DNA from 2 places in the Nocardia sp. NPDC052316 genome. Region 2 is predicted to be linked to the other one. Evidence: riboswitches for the same ligand, from Rfam matches in the RefSeq annotation. Region 2 holds a riboswitch; the other holds the start of a gene.
The links. Region 2 has a riboswitch for glycine ahead of glyA (serine hydroxymethyltransferase). Riboswitches for the same ligand answer to the same signal wherever they lie in the genome.
Positions count from the first base shown of each region.

Region 1: linked by a shared signal. The riboswitch ahead of gcvP (aminomethyl-transferring glycine dehydrogenase) and the one ahead of glyA (serine hydroxymethyltransferase) in region 2 are both predicted to bind glycine.

Region 1 covers NZ_JBIUBB010000002.1:1,208,598-1,216,397, forward strand. The annotation lists gene ACIHA7_RS12320 (VWA domain-containing protein) at 1-68, shown strand, start outside; gene gcvP (aminomethyl-transferring glycine dehydrogenase) at 339-3,161, opposite strand; glycine riboswitch at 3,312-3,411, opposite strand; gene ACIHA7_RS12330 (MerR family transcriptional regulator) at 3,678-4,271, opposite strand; gene ACIHA7_RS12335 (bifunctional nuclease family protein) at 4,473-4,946, opposite strand; gene ACIHA7_RS12340 (MerR family transcriptional regulator) at 5,200-5,994, opposite strand; gene ACIHA7_RS12345 (FHA domain-containing protein) at 6,050-6,535, opposite strand; gene gcvH (glycine cleavage system protein GcvH) at 6,704-7,102, opposite strand; gene ACIHA7_RS12355 (CDP-alcohol phosphatidyltransferase family protein) at 7,185-7,769, opposite strand.
Region 2 covers NZ_JBIUBB010000002.1:635,444-643,243, forward strand. The annotation lists gene ACIHA7_RS09650 (aldehyde dehydrogenase family protein) at 1-469, shown strand, start outside; gene ACIHA7_RS09655 (APC family permease) at 481-2,010, shown strand; gene ACIHA7_RS09660 (GMC family oxidoreductase) at 2,003-3,562, shown strand; gene ACIHA7_RS09665 (IclR family transcriptional regulator) at 3,575-4,360, shown strand; glycine riboswitch at 4,564-4,658, shown strand; gene glyA (serine hydroxymethyltransferase) at 4,700-5,995, shown strand; gene ACIHA7_RS09675 (L-serine ammonia-lyase) at 5,992-7,359, shown strand; gene ACIHA7_RS09680 (PQQ-dependent sugar dehydrogenase) at 7,364-7,800, opposite strand, start outside.

The DNA.
Region 1 (7,800 bases), 570 kb from region 2:
CCCGCGTCGCGACCTCCGACGATCTCAAATTCGCCTCCGCCGTCGTGCAATCCCTCACCACGCCGTAGCTCCCCACGACTCTCGCTCCCCCGCAACGGCTTTCGCATGCAATGCGGTGCACAGGCGAGCCGGTGCGGAACCCACCACGCCGTAGCGCCCACGGCTATTGCTCTCACGCAGGGACTTTGGCGTGCAATGCGGACTGCGGGCGCAGCGAGCCAATGCGGAACGCACCGCTCGGACGACCGAAGGCGCCCTCCGCTGATCTCAGCGGAGGGCGCCTTCGGCGTGCGTTGTTCGAGAGAGACCGTGATCGAGGCCGCCTCTAGTTCACCTGGCTACTCGGCGTACGCCTCCAGCGGCGGGCACGAGCACACCAGATTACGGTCGCCGTAAGCCCCATCGATCCGGCGCACCGGCGGCCACACCTTCGCCCGCGCATGACCGAGACCCCGTGGGTACACCGCGGTTTCGCGGCTGTACGGGTGCTCCCACTCACCGACCAGGCTGGCCGCGGTGTGCGGCGCACCGCGCAACGGGCTGTCGGTGACCGGCCAGACGCCGGCCGCCACCTGATCGATCTCCTTGCGGATCGCGATCATCGCCTCGATGAAATCGTCCAGCTCGGCCAGGTTCTCGCTCTCGGTGGGCTCCACCATCAGCGTGCCCGCCACCGGGAAGCTCATGGTCGGCGCGTGGAACCCGTAGTCCGCCAGGCGCTTTGCCACATCGTCGACGGTGACGCCGGTCTGCTTGGTTATCTCCCGCAGGTCCAGGATGCACTCGTGCGCGACCATGCCGTGCTCGCCGGTGTAGAGCACCGGGTAGTACTCGTCCAGCCTGCGCGCGATGTAGTTGGCCGACGCGATCGCCGTCAAGGTGGCGCTGCGCAGCCCGTCCGCACCCATCATCCGGATGTAGGCCCAGGTGATCGGCAGGATCGAGGCGGAGCCGTAGTTCGCGGCCGACACCGCGTGCGAGTCGGTCACCAGCGGATCGCCCGGGAGGTACTGCGCCAGGTGCGAGCGGACCGCCACCGGGCCGACGCCGGGACCGCCGCCGCCGTGCGGGATGCAGAACGTCTTGTGCAGGTTCAGGTGGCTCACGTCGCCGCCGAACTTGCCCGGACGGGCAAGTCCGACAAGCGCATTCAGGTTCGCGCCGTCGACGTAGACCTGACCGCCCGCGTCGTGCACCAGCTCGCACAGCTCGGCGACCTCGTGCTCGTAGACGCCGTGCGTGGACGGGTAGGTGATCATGATGCAGGCCAGCCGGGCGGCGTGGTCGGCGATCTTGGCGCGCAGGTCGTCCAGGTCAATATCGCCGTTCTCGCGGCACTTGACCACCTCGACGCGCAGTCCGGCCATCGCCGCCGAGGCCGCGTTGGTGCCGTGCGCGCTGGACGGGATCAGGCAGGTATCCCGGTGCGTGTCACCACGATCCAGGTGATAGCGCCGGATCGCCAGCAGGCCGGCGTACTCGCCCTGGCTGCCCGCGTTGGGCTGCAAGCTCACCGAGTCGTAACCGGTGATGGCGCACAGCCACTGCTCCAGATCGGTGATCACCTGCAGCAGGCCGGGGGCGTCCTCGACCGGGGCGTACGGGTGCACGCGGGCGAAGCCTGGCCAGGTGATGGCCTCCATCTCGGCGGTCGCGTTGAGCTTCATGGTGCAGGAACCGAGCGGAATCATGCTGCGGTCCAAGGCAATATCCTTGTCCGACAGCGACCGCAGGTAGCGCAGCATCGCGGTTTCGGTGTGGTACTTGGTGAACGCCGGGTGGTCGAGGAACCCGGAGGTGCGGTTCTCGATCGCGGCGACCGGGGCCGGCCCGCTCTGCTCGGCCGACAGTGTGGTGCCGAAGGACTCGAGCACGGCCGCGACATGCGCCTCGGTGGTCGCCTCGTCGCAGGCGATGCCGACATGATCGGCGTCGACCAGGCGCAGGTTGATCCCGCGCGACTTCGCCTTCGCGACAACGGCTTCCGCACCGCCTGGCACGTGCGCGAGCACGGTGTCGAAGAACGTGTCGTGCACCACCGCGCCGTCGAGCCCGGCCGCGATGGTGGCCGCGTGCCGGTGCACGCGGCGGGCGATCTCGCGCAGCCCGTCGGCACCGTGGTAGCTGGCGTACATCGCCGCGACGATGGCCAGCAGCACCTGCGCGGTACAGATGTTGGAGGTGGCCTTCTCACGCCGGATGTGCTGTTCCCTGGTCTGCAACGCCAGCCGGTAGGCCACGTCGCCGTCGGCGTCCACCGAGACGCCGACCAGCCTGCCCGGCAGCTGCCTGGCATACGCCGTGCGCACTGCCAGATACCCCGCGTGCGGCCCGCCGAAGCCGAGCGGCACACCGAAACGCTGGGTGGTGCCGAAGCACACGTCCGCGCCTTGGTCGCCGGGCGAGGCGATCAGCGTCATCGCCAGCAGATCCGCGCCGACCGCGACCAGCGCGCCGCGCTCGTGCGTCGCGCCGATCAGCGACGTCCAGTCGACTACACGCCCGGACGCGCCGGGAGCCTGCACCAGCACACCGAAGAACTCGCCTTCGGGCAACTCGCCGCCCGCCAGATCCGCCGGAACGAGCTCGATACCCAGCGGCTGGGCCCGGGTGGTCAGCACGGTTTTGGTCTGCGGAAACAGGTCGGTGTCGATGACCAGGCGCGCCGACTTCGACCGGCTCGCCCGGTGCAGCAGGGTCATCGCCTCGGCGGCCGCGGTGGCCTCGTCGAGCATGGACGCGTTGGCCACGTCCATGCCGGTCAGCTCCGACACCATGGTCTGGAAGTTGAGCAGCGCCTCGAGCCTGCCCTGGCTGATCTCCGGCTGGTACGGCGTGTAGGCCGTGTACCAGGCAGGGTTCTCCAGCAGGTTGCGTACCAGCACCGGCGGGGTCAGCGTGTCGTAGTAGCCGAGCCCGATCATCGAGGTGGCCACGGTGTTGGCGTGGGCGAGCCCGGCGAGTTCGGTGAGCACCTCGTGTTCGGTTGCCGCGGGCGGCAATCCGGCGAGTCCGGACCCGTCCAGGATGGTCGCGGGCAAGGCCTTCGTGGCGAGCTCGTCGAGCGAGCCGACGCCTACGACGTCCAGGATCCGGGCGAGTTCGCCCCGGTCGGGTCCGATGTGGCGGTCGGCGAATGAGCGAGTCACGGCAGCTCCCATTGGGTCGGGCGGGTCGACGGGGGTCGACGAGTACCAGCCCTCCCCCTCTGTTTTTGTTGCCTGAGAGATTCGGACGCCGCGGCCTACGAGTAGGCCGAGCCCCTTTCCCCATCGGCGGGCAGCCCGAAGCCACCGCTTTCCAGAGGCGCCCAAGCCCGCACGGTCCCTGTTGCCTGAGAGATTGACGGGGAGGTGCTGCTCCTTCGGCGCCCGGACTCTGACGAACCCGGGACTCTCCCGCACGGCGTTGGCGCGCCACCAGTTTAAGCCGATGACACGCCGGAACGTGGCACTGGTCCCGTCCCGGCGGTGTCGCGCTCGTCACGTGCAGGTCAGGACGGTTTCAACAAAGACATAGCTAGATGCGCATATCTACTTAACAACATGTTTTATGTGGTGCCATAACCCTAGGCGGGCATCCCTCCCCTCTGCACCAAAAATCAAGTGCCACACAGCACAACACCCCGCTACCCTCGATTCGTCGGGGAGGCGGGGTGTTGTTTCGGTTGGCTATTCTTATCCGGTCTTGCGACTCATCCGTGCCTTGCGCCGGTAGGACAGCTCGTCCTCCGGGCGCTCGGTCACCGCGGACGCGCGTTCCGCAGGGAAGTTGGCGATGGCGCCGGTGAGTTCATGCATGGCTCCGCTGATGGCGATTCCGAAGACGCCTTGCCCGCCCTGCAGTAAATCGACTACCTCCTCGGCCGAGGTGCACTCGTACACCGAGGTACCGTCGGAGAACAGGGTGATGCCGGCGAGGTCCTGCACTCCCCTGCTGCGTAGGTGGTCGACCGCTATCCGAATGTTCTGTAGCGAGATGCCCGCGTCGAGCAGCCGCTTCACGATCTTGAGGACGAGGATGTCCTTGAACGAGTACAGCCGCTGGCTCCCCGAGCCCGCGGCGCTGCGGATGGAGGGCACCACCAATCCGGTGCGCGCCCAGTAGTCGAGCTGCCGGTAGGTGATCCCGGCCACCTGGCATGCACTGGGTACCCGGTAGCCGACCAGATCGTCGGGAACCGAGTCGTCCGGGAACAGGCCTGGCTGTACCACATCCTGCGATTGCTCTGCCACTGACCACTCCCTTGCTTCGCCGACGGCTAGCCTCATCGATGACCCGGCTCCGTTTCGACCACTGCGTGTACTGACGATCTGGCCAAAACGGACGTGGCCCAACTATCGAGATTACTCCCCTTGATTGTCCAGGGAGCACCATCGTGGAGCCAAACGCGACGCGCGGTTAAAGTCTCGACCTCTGGTTCAGCTCCGCGCGTCGTCGGCGTGGCGGCACCGGGGCGGCGGATGGGCCGCTCAGCTGTCGGTGGCCTTGAAGTCGTCCGGTGAGACGGACTCGAGAAATTCCTTGAACTTCTCCACCTCGTCCTCGCGCTCGTCCGGCATCACCAGCCCCGCTTCCTCGAGCACCGGCTCCTCGGCGTAGATCGGGCAACCGACCCGCAAGGCGATCGCTACCGAATCCGACGGCCTGGCCGAGATGTGCAGATCATTCTCGAACACCAGGTCCGCGTAGAAGGTGCCTTCCTGCAGGTCGACGATGCGCACCTCTTTGAGGGTGTGCCCGAGCTCGGTGATCAGGATCTTGATCAGATCGTGGGTCAGCGGGCGGATCGGGGTCACCCCCTCCTGCTCCAGCACGATCGCGGTCGCCTCCGCCTGCCCGATCCAAATCGGTAGGTACCGATCCCCCGACACCTCACGAAGCAACAGCACGGGTTGGTTCTGTGGCTGCTCGACACGAATGCCGATAACGCGCATCTCACTCATGCCTGCACCTCGCTGACGACAATCAGCCCCGGCACGCGCGACACACGCTGTGACATGATTCGTTCGCTACGCTCACTCATCGCACTGCCTCCCAATACTCGCCGGCCGCCCGGCACGACCACCGCCCAGCTCGCCGTACCAACGAGTCTAGGCGAACCCGCGCGGGTGCAGTGATCGGTGTGCACAGCCGAAATCGGCGTGTTGGATGACCGAAACATGACACCGATCGCGCATCGCCGGTCGAACGGGATGTTCAGCCGCCCAGCGACGTCCGCACCGACGACTTCACCAGACAGGTGTGCAGCGTCAGCGACAGCGCCGCGAGTTCGCGCACTGTTTCCTCGGCACGGGCGCGGGCACCGGCGTCCCGGCTCTTCGCGATGGGGGCGGCGATCTGCGCGACCAGCGCGGCCTCCCGATCGGCGGCCAGCTTGAACGCACGCAAATGCCGTGCCTCCAAACCGAATTCGGCCATTGCCTTGGCCGTCTTGGCGAGCGTCACCGCATCGCCGTCGAAGAATCCGGCCGGGCCCGGCGTGATGAGGTTCGCGCGAACCAGGTCGTTGAGGAAGGTCTCGTCGATGTCGGCCTGCGCGAGCAGATCCGCGCGGGTGAGCCGTATTTCATGATCGAAACGCAGATCGTCGGGGGAAATCTCGCTGGGCACCACGCCGAGCCTCCTCGGCGCCGCGGCACCGTTCCGATTCCCGCCGGATGTATCCGAGTGCTCGGAGTCGGACGCTGCCGACTCCGACGCACCCGTGCGACCGGAGTGCGCCCGGGCGCGGGCTTCCCGCACGCCGAGCGTCGCCGCACCGCTGTCGATCGCCTCGAGCTGTTCCTTGATCACCTTCAGCGGCAGGTACTGATCGCGTTGCGCGGTCAGTACGAACCGGAGCCGTTCACAATCGGCGACGGAGAATCTGCGGTAGCCCGAGGGCGTGCGCTCCGGCCGGATCAGGCCCTCCGCTTCGAGGAAGCGGATCTTGGAGATGGTGACGTCCGGAAAATCGGGGCGCAGCAGGTCGAGCACGGAGCCGATCGACATGCCTCCGCGGGCCCACTGCGCCGCGCCCGTCACTGCGCCGAATCCGTCACGACACTCATAGGCTGCCTGCACCCGCAGACGGCTCGTTCACCTGGGCCCGCGGTCCGGTGAGGAACACGAGACGGAACTTGCCGATCTGTACCTCGTCGCCGTTCTGGAGTTCCGAGGAGTCCACCGGCTCCCGATTCACATAGGTGCCGTTCAGGCTGCCCACATCGACAACCTGGAACGAATCGTCGTCCTGGCGGAACTCGGCATGCCGACGGCTGACGGTGACGTCGTCGAGAAAGATGTCACTGTCGGGGTGGCGGCCCGCCGACGTCGTCGGCTGATCCAGCAGGAACCGCGAGCCCGCGTTCGGGCCGCGCTTGACGACCAGGAGGGCCGCGCCAACGGGCAGACCCTCGACCCCTTGGACCGGCTGTTCACCGGTCGGCTCTCCGGAGCGCGACGCGTCGACCTCGTTCAGGAAATCCGCGCGGAAGACCGACGTCGTCTCGGCCGCGGTCTCCCCGTAACCCGGGTCTTTGTTCTCGCTCACCGTTTCTCTCCTCCTCGAACCTGATTATCCATGCAAGCAGGTGATACCTGTGGCACCACGACCTGCCGTCGAGTCCCTAGATTCCCGACCATGACTGTCGGCGCATCTGTTGGCATTGACCGTACCCTGCCAGGGCGTGCCCGTGCAGGTAGAACCGGGAAGGCTGATTCAGCCCCCGATAACTCCTTGATAACCTGCCGCATCCAGCAGTTCACCGAGGGTGGTGTCGAGGCCGGCGGCGTCCGCGACCTCGAGTTCGAACAGCCATCCGTCGCCGTACGGATCGGTGTTCAGCGTTTCCGGCTGCTGCACCAGATCCTCGTTCACCGCAACGACTTTCGCGGCGATCGGGGCGTAGATGTCGGACACGCTCTTGGTCGACTCGACCTCGGCGATGCTGTCCGCGACGGCGACGTCCTTGTCCGTCTCGGGCAGCTGCACGAACACAACGTCACCGAGTTGAGACTGTGCATAGTCGGTGATGCCTACCCGAACCCGGGTCGGGCTGATCCGCTGCACCCACTCGTGCTCCTCGGTGTAGCGCAGATCTTCGGGGGTCTGGGTCACAGGCCGTCCGTCCTTTCCGTTGTGATCGTGTGGGCGCAACTCTATGCGAGGGTCGAGACAATGTTCGACTCGACGCCGTCGGTCAGGTCGAGCGGTGTGGCACAGCCGGTATCGCGCGGGCGACGGCGATCGCCTTACCGGTGTAGAGCAAGCCGGTCCATACATACACCGCCGTGCCCCAGACCAGTAATGCCCCACCGAAGGCGCGTCCGAAACCGTCCAGCGCCCAATCCATCTCCCCGGCCAGCAACCAGGGCAACGCCGACATCAACGCGAAGGTGGCCGCCTTGCCCAGATAGATGACCTCGGGCGGGGGTAGATCGCGGCGTTTGTAGACCGAGAGTGTCAGGGTCAGCACCAGATCGCGGCCGACCAGGATGACCGCGACCCACCAGGGCAGCAGCCCACGGATCACGAACGCCGCCAGGGTCGTCACCAGGTACAACCGGTCCACGAATGGATCGAGCAGTGCGCCGAGGCGCGAGGACTGATCGAGCAGCCTGGCCAGCTTGCCGTCCAGGAAGTCGGTGACCCCGCTGGCGATCAGCAGCACGAACGCCCAGCCGTCGGCGTGCTCGACCAGCAGCAGCCACAGGAACAGCGGAACACCGAGCAGCCGCACCACACTCAGGACATTCGGGACGGTGAGGATGCGGTCGTCGAACACACCGCCTGCCGCGCCGTCGGTGTCGGCGCGC
Region 2 (7,800 bases):
CTATGTCGCGCTGGGTATCTCGGAGGGCGCGAAGCTGGTGACCGGCGGCGCGAGGCCCGACGATCCGGCCCTGCGCGACGGCAGCTTCTACCTGCCGACCATCTTCGACCGGTGCGACCGGTCGATGCGCCTGGTGCAGGAGGAGACCTTCGGGCCGATCCTGACGGTCGAGCGATTCAGTACCGAGGCCGAGGCGATCCGGCTCGGCAACGACACCGAATACGGTCTCGCGGCGGGGGTCCGCACCTCGGATGCGGCGCGCGGCGAGCGGGTGGTGCGCGCGCTGCGCCACGGCACGGTGTGGCTCAACGACTTCGGCTACTACACCGCGGGCGCGGAATGGGGTGGATTCAAGAGATCCGGCAACGGCCGCGAGCTCGGCCCGACCGGATTGGCCGAATACCAAGAGATCAAACACATTTGGCACAACACGGCGCCAAAGCCCGCGGAGTGGTTCAAGGGCGTCTGAAAAGAGTAACGATGGTAGTCACAGAGCGCGGGATGCCCGACGGTACCGGCATGGCGGATTTCGGCTACAAGGAATCCCTCGACCGCAGCATCGGGAAATTCGCCAGCTTCGCGGCCGGGGTCAGCTATATCTCCATCCTCACCGGCACATTCCAGCTGTTCTATTTCGGCTTCGGCAGCGCCGGACCGGCGTATCTGTGGTCCTGGCCGCTCGTTTTCCTCGGGCAGTTGGCCGTCGCGCTGTGCTTCATGGAACTCGCGGCGCGCTATCCGGTCGCCGGGTCGGTATACAACTGGTCCAAGTCGCTGGGCAGCAGAATCGTCGGGTGGTCCTCGGGCTGGCTGATGCTGACCGCCTCGATCGTGACGCTGGCCGCCGTCGTGCTCGCGCTGCAGCTGAACTTGCCGCGACTGTGGAGCGGCTTCCAGATCATCGGCGACGGGACCGGCGAGTACGACTACGCCACCAACGCGGTGCTGCTCGGCACCATCATGATCGTATTCACCACCACGATCAACGCGCTCGGCGTGCGGCTGATGGCGCGGATCAACAGCGCGGGCGTGTTCATCGAGCTCATCGCGGCGGTGCTGATCGCTATCATCTTGGCGGCCAACGCGACTCGCGGCCCGCAGGTGTTCTTCTCCACCCACGGTTACGGCGCGGGGGAGGCCGGCGGCTACCTCGGCGCGTTCCTGGTGGCCTCGCTGGCCTCCGGCTATGTGATGTACGGCTTCGACACCGCGAGTTCGCTGGGCGAGGAGACGGTTGAGCCGCGGCGCACCGCGCCGAAGGCCATCCTGCGCGCCGTGCTCGCCTCGTTCGTCATCGGCGGTGCGATCCTGGCCTTCGCCGTGATGGCGGCCCCGGATCTCGACGATCCGCAGATCGGCAGCTCCAGCGGCGGCCTGCAATACATTGTCGAACAGGTGATGTGGGGTCCGCTCGGCACGATCTTCCTGTGCTGCATCGTGATCGCGGTGACGGTCTGTTCGCTCGCCGTGCACACCGCCGCCATCCGGTTGACCTTCGCGATGGCCAGGGACAACGCGCTGCCGTTCGGCGAGAAGCTCGCCCGGGTGCACCCCAAGACACAGACGCCGGTGATTCCGGCCATCCTGATCGGCGTCCTCGCCGCGCTCATCCTGGTGATCAATGTCGGCCAGCCCAAGATCTTCACCGTGCTGACTTCGATCGCAATCATCATGATCTACCTGGCCTACCTGATGGTGACCGGGCCGATGCTGAAGCAGCGGCTGCAAGGGCAGTGGCCGCCGAAGGAACTGGCCGAAGGCGGCTACTTCACGATGGGACGGTGGGGCATGCTCGTCAATATCGTCGCGGTGGTGTGGGGCGTCGGCATGGCGCTCAACCTGGCCTGGCCGCGCCCCGGGGTGTACGGCAGCCCCTGGTACAACACCTGGGGCGCGTTCGTCTACATCGGGCTCATCCTCGGCTCCGGCCTGCTGTGGTACGCGGTGAAGGGGCGCCATCGAATCGGCACGCTCGCCGCGCACGCGGCGGAGGTGCGAGCCGATGGCTGACACCGTGTTCGACTACGTGATCGCGGGCGGCGGGACCGCCGGATGCGTGCTCGCCGCCCGGCTCAGCGAGGATCCGGACGTGTCGGTGTGCCTGCTCGAGGCGGGCCCGTCCGACGTCGACGATCGCGCGATTCTCGAGCTCACCCGCTGGATGCACCTGCTGGATTCCGGCTACGACTGGGACTACCTGATCGAGCCGCAGGAACGCGGGAACAGCTATCTGCGCCATGCCCGCGCGAAGGTGCTCGGCGGATGTTCCTCGCACAACTCCTGTATCGCCTTCTGGCCGCCCGCGGAGAATCTGGACGAGTGGGCCGCCCTCGGCGCGAAGGGGTGGAGCGCGGCCGAGGTGCTGCCCTACGTCACGCGGCTGGAGAACAACGACGCGCCCGGCGAGCAGCACGGACGCACCGGACCTGTTCGGCTGCGCGATGTTCCGCCCGTCGACCCGTGCGGCCTCGCGGTGCTCGAAGCGGCCGCCGCGGTCGGTTTGCCGACGGTGCAATTCAACCGGGGTACCACCGTGCGCAACGGGGCGGGCTGGTTCCAGATCAACGCGGCCGAAGACGGCACGCGCATGTCGACATCGCACGCATACCTGCATCCGGTGCTGAACTCGCGGCGGAATCTGGTGGTGCGCACCGACTGCCGGGTCAGCGAGATCCTCTTCGACGAGGCCCGCGGCGCGACCGGCGTGCGCTACCAACGCCCCGATCTCACCGGCTACGACACCGTCTCGGCTCGGCGCGAGGTGGTCGTCACCGCGGGTGCCATCGATACGCCGAAGTTGTTGATGCTGTCCGGGATCGGGCCCGCCGACCATCTGCGCGAGATCGGTATCCCGGTGCTGGTCGACGCGCCCGGTGTCGGCGCGAATCTCGACGACCACGTGGAAGGGCTGGTGTTCTGGGATGCCGCCGAGCCGATGGTGCGGACCTCGACGCAGTGGTGGGAGATCGGCCTTTTCGCGACCACCGACGAGTCACTGCGCCTGCCGGACGTGATGATGCACTACGGCAGCGTGCCGTTCGATATGAACACCCTGCGCCACGGCTACCCGACCACCGACAACGGTTTCTGCCTGACCCCCAACGTGACTCAGGGACGCTCGCGCGGCACCGTCCGGCTACGCACCCGCGACTTCCGGGATCGGCCGAGGGTCGACCCGCGATACTTCACCGATCCGGACGGTCACGACGAACGCGTCATGCTCGCCGGAGTTCGATTGGCCCGCCGGATCGCCGAGCAATCACCGCTGCGCGAGTGGGTCGCCGCAGAACTGGCCCCGGGACCGGATGCGCGCACCGACGACGAACTGCTGAGCTATATCCACGCCACGCACAACACGGTGTACCACCCGGCCGCCACTGCGCGGATGGGTGCGCCCGAGGACCCGCTGGCGGTGCTCGATCCGGAGCTGCGGGTGAAGGGGGTGTCGCGGCTGCGGGTGGTCGACGCGTCGGCGATGCCGAAACTGCCCGCGGTGAATCCCAACATCACGGTCATGGCCATGGCGGAGAAGTGCGCGGACCTGATCAGGGGATCAGCCTAGAATGACGGCGTCATGGCGAAACAGGATGGTGAGGACACAGGTAGGGCAGCCGCGGTGCAGTCGGTCGACCGCGCGCTGCTGGTGATGGAGATCATCGCCAAGCTGGGGCAGGCCGGCGTCACGGAGATCGCCGCCGAACTGGGTGTGCACAAATCTACCGTCTCCCGGCTGGTCGCCGTGCTGGAATCCCGCGGTTACGTCGAGCAGCTCTCCGACCGCGGCAAGTACCGGCTGGGTTTCTCCATCGTCCGGCTGGCCGGATCCACCAGTGCGCAGGTCGATCTCGTCGGGCAGAGCCAGGGCGCGTGCAACGCGCTGGCGGCTGAAACGGGGGAGACCACGAATATCGCTGTGCTGGACGGGAATCGGATCATCAATATCGTCGAGGCGGCGGGCACCGGGTCGATCGCGCTGCGGTCCTGGGTCGGGCAGAGCTGCCCGGCGCACGCCACGTCGAGCGGCAAGGTGCTGCTGTCCGGACTCGCGCCGGCGGCGCTGCGGAAGCAGGTCGGGCCGAAGCTGGAGGGCTATACCGCGAACACGCTGACCAAGGTCGCCGATCTGGCCGCCCAACTCGTGGCGGTGCGCGAGAACGGGTGGGCAAGTGTGCGTGAGGAATTGGAGATCGGGCTGAACGCCGTCGCCGCTCCCGTCTTCGACAGCAACGGCGCGATCGTCGCGGCGCTCAGCGTTTCGGGGCCGTCGTATCGGCTCGGGCCGGACCGCTTCGCGCCGATGGCGGAGCTGGCGATCGCGAGCGCCGCGGACATCAGCCGCAGGCTCGGCTACTTCGGCTGACCGGCCGGGCTGGAACTGCCGGGGCTCGCCATTGACAACGCGCGCGACCGCCGACAATACTGAGTGCCGTATTGCGCAGTTGTTGCGCTATATGCAACAACTGAATATTCGCCGCACACGCAGCGGGAGATCTCCATCCCGTGGATGGAGAGCCGAAGGAGCAACACCTCCCGGGAAACTCTCAGGCCCAGTACCGCTGCGCATCAGGCAACTCTGAAAAGTAGTGCATCGAGGCACTCGCCGACGGGGCAAACGCGGAACGCGTGAATCTCTCAGGCCCTAGGACAGAGCGGGAGGAGCCACACCCACGCGCGCGCACGCGTCGACGAAAGGCTCCCCATGGCAGATCCCGCCGCCGATCTCCGCACCCCACTCGATGTCTCCCTGCGCGAATTCGACCCGGTGGTCGCCGCGATGATCGATCGGGAGACCGATCGCCAGCAGCGCGGACTGGAGATGATCGCGTCGGAGAACTACGCGCCGCTCGCGGTGATGCAGGCCCAGGGCACCGTGTTGACCAACAAGTACGCCGAGGGCTATCCGGGTCGCCGCTACTACGGCGGCTGCGAGCACATCGACGAGATCGAGTCGCTGGCCCGCACGCGGCTGTGCGCGCTGTTCGGCGCCGAATACGCGAACGTGCAACCACACTCGGGTGCGCAGGCGAACGCCGCGGTGATGCACGCGCTGCTGCGACCCGGTGACAGCATTCTCGGCTTGGCGCTCGATCACGGTGGCCACCTCACGCACGGCATGAAGATCAACTTTTCCGGACGGCTGTACGACGTTGCGGCATACCATGTTCGGGCCGAGGATCAGTTGGTCGACATGGCCGAGGTGGCGCGCCTGGCCGAAGAGCATCAGCCGAAGCTGATCATCGCGGGTTGGTCGGCCTATCCGCGGCAGCTGGACTTCGCCGAATTCCGGCGCATCGCCGACCAGGTCGGCGCCTACCTGATGGTCGATATGGCGCACTTCGCCGGTCTCGTCGCGGCCGGGTTGCATCCCTCGCCGGTGCCGCACGCGCACGTCGTCACCTCGACCACGCACAAGACGCTGGGCGGCCCGCGCGGTGGATTCGTCCTCGCCACACCGGAATTGGGTAAGAAGCTGGATTCGGCGGTGTTCCCCGGCCAGCAGGGCGGGCCGCTCGAGCATGTGATCGCGGCCAAGGCGGTCGCCTTCAAGATGGCGGCCGAGCCCGCGTTCCGCGAACGGCAGGAACGGACCCTCGCCGGCGCGCGGCTGCTCGCCGAGCGGCTGCTGGCCGAGGACTGCCGGGCGGCCGGTATCGGTGTGGTCAGCGGCGGCACCGATGTGCACCTTGTGCTCGTCGATCTGCGCGATGCCGCGCTGGACGGTAAGCAGGGCGAGGATCTGTTGCAGCGGCTGGGCATCACGGTGAACCGCAACGCCATTCCCTTCGATCCGCGACCGCCGATGATCAGCTCCGGGCTACGGATCGGCACACCGGCGCTGGCCGCGCGCGGCTTCGATCTGGCGGCGTTTACCGAGGTCGCCGACGTCATCGCGACGGCGCTGTGTACCGGCGAGGCCTCGGCGGCGCTCACCAAGCGGGTGGACGCCTTGGTGCAGCAGTTCCCGCTCTACGTCGGAATGCGGAATCCGGCGTGACGATCAGCGTTTTCGACCTGTTCCGGGTCGGCGTGGGCCCGTCGAGCTCGCACACGGTCGGGCCGATGCGCGCCGCGGCCGCATTCGTAGAGCGTTTGAAAGACCGCAGTGTGCTGCACGAGACGGCCGCGCTGCGGGTGGAGCTGTACGGGTCGCTCGGGGCGACGGGGCGTGGTCACGGCAGTGTCGAGGCGATTGTGGCCGGACTGTCCGGTGCGCAACCGGAGAGCGTCGACCCGGACGCCATGCGCGCCACCGTCGCCACGGCCCGCGCTACCGGGCGGCTGTATCTGGGCGGTGTGCACTCGATCGCGTTCGCCGTGGACGAGGACGTCGAGTTGCTCGGGCTGACCCGGTTGGCCTTTCATACCAATGGCATGTTGTTCGCCGCGCGCGACGCGGCCGGGCGGGTGCTGCTCGAACGCCGGTATTACTCGGTCGGCGGCGGTTTCGTCCTCGACGAGGACGAGATCGACGGGCGTGCCGTCGAGGCGCCGGTCACGGTGGCCTACCCGTTCGGCTCGGCGGACGAGCTGCTCGCCATCACCGACGCCACCGGACTGTCGATCAGCGCCGTGGTGCTCGCCAACGAAATGTCTTCGCGCAGTGCGGATCAGGTGCGTGCGGAGCTGCTCGACATCTGGGAGGTCATGCAACGCTGTGTGGCGCGCGGCATGTCGACGGGCGGCGTGCTGCCCGGCACGCTGCGGGTGCGCCGGCGTGCGGCGAACCTGTTCGAGCGGCTCGGCGCCGAAGCGGAGGACAACGACCCGCTGCGCGCGATGGAGTGGGTGACGTTGTACGCGATGGCGGTCAACGAGGAGAACGCCGCGGGCGGTCGGGTCGTCACCGCGCCGACCAACGGTGCCGCGGGCATCATTCCCGCTGTGCTGCACTACATTCAGCGTTTCGTCACAGCAGACGCGGACAGTGTGGTCGAGTTCCTGCTCACCGCGGGTGCGATCGGGCAGCTGATGAAGGAGAACGCTTCGATATCCGGTGCCGAGGTGGGCTGCCAGGGTGAGGTCGGTTCGGCCTGCGCGATGGCCGCCGCCGGACTGGCCGCCGTCCTCGGCGGCACGCCCCGGCAGATCGAGAACGCCGCGGAGATCGGCATGGAACACAACCTCGGCCTCACCTGCGACCCCATCGGCGGACTGGTACAGATCCCGTGCATCGAACGCAACGGGATCGCGGCGGTCAAGGCAATCACCGCGGCTCGCATGGCGATCCGCGGTGACGGGATGCATCATGTCTCGCTGGACCAGGTCATCCAGACCATGCGGGCGACCGGGGCGGACATGCTCGACAAGTACAAGGAGACCTCGCGTGGCGGCTTGGCGGTAGCCGTGGTGGAGTGCTGACCGGCTAGCGTGCCGGGAAGCGGACGACTCGGTCGTCGCCGGCCCGGACGGTGCCGCGGCCGTCGGTGTTGGAGGTGGTGAGCCACAGCGCGCCGTCCGGTGCCACCACCGGGGTGCGCAGTCGGCCGTACTTGCTGCGCAGCTGCGCTACCGGCCGGTCCAGCGTGCCGTCGGCGCGCTGCGGGATGGTCCACAGTCGCTGGCCGCGCAGTGCGGCGACGTACAGCGTGTTCGCGGTGATCGCGAGGCCGGAGGGGGAGGCTTCGCTGGTCGACCAGGTGACGAGCGGGTTGGTGTAGCGGCCGTTCTGGGTGTCGCCCTTGCCCTCAACGACGGGCCAGCCGTAGTTGCGCTTCGGCTCGATCAGGTTGACCTCGTCGTAGGTGTCCTGCCCGAACTCGGTCGCGTAGAGCCGCCCGGTGGCGTCCCACGCCAGACCCT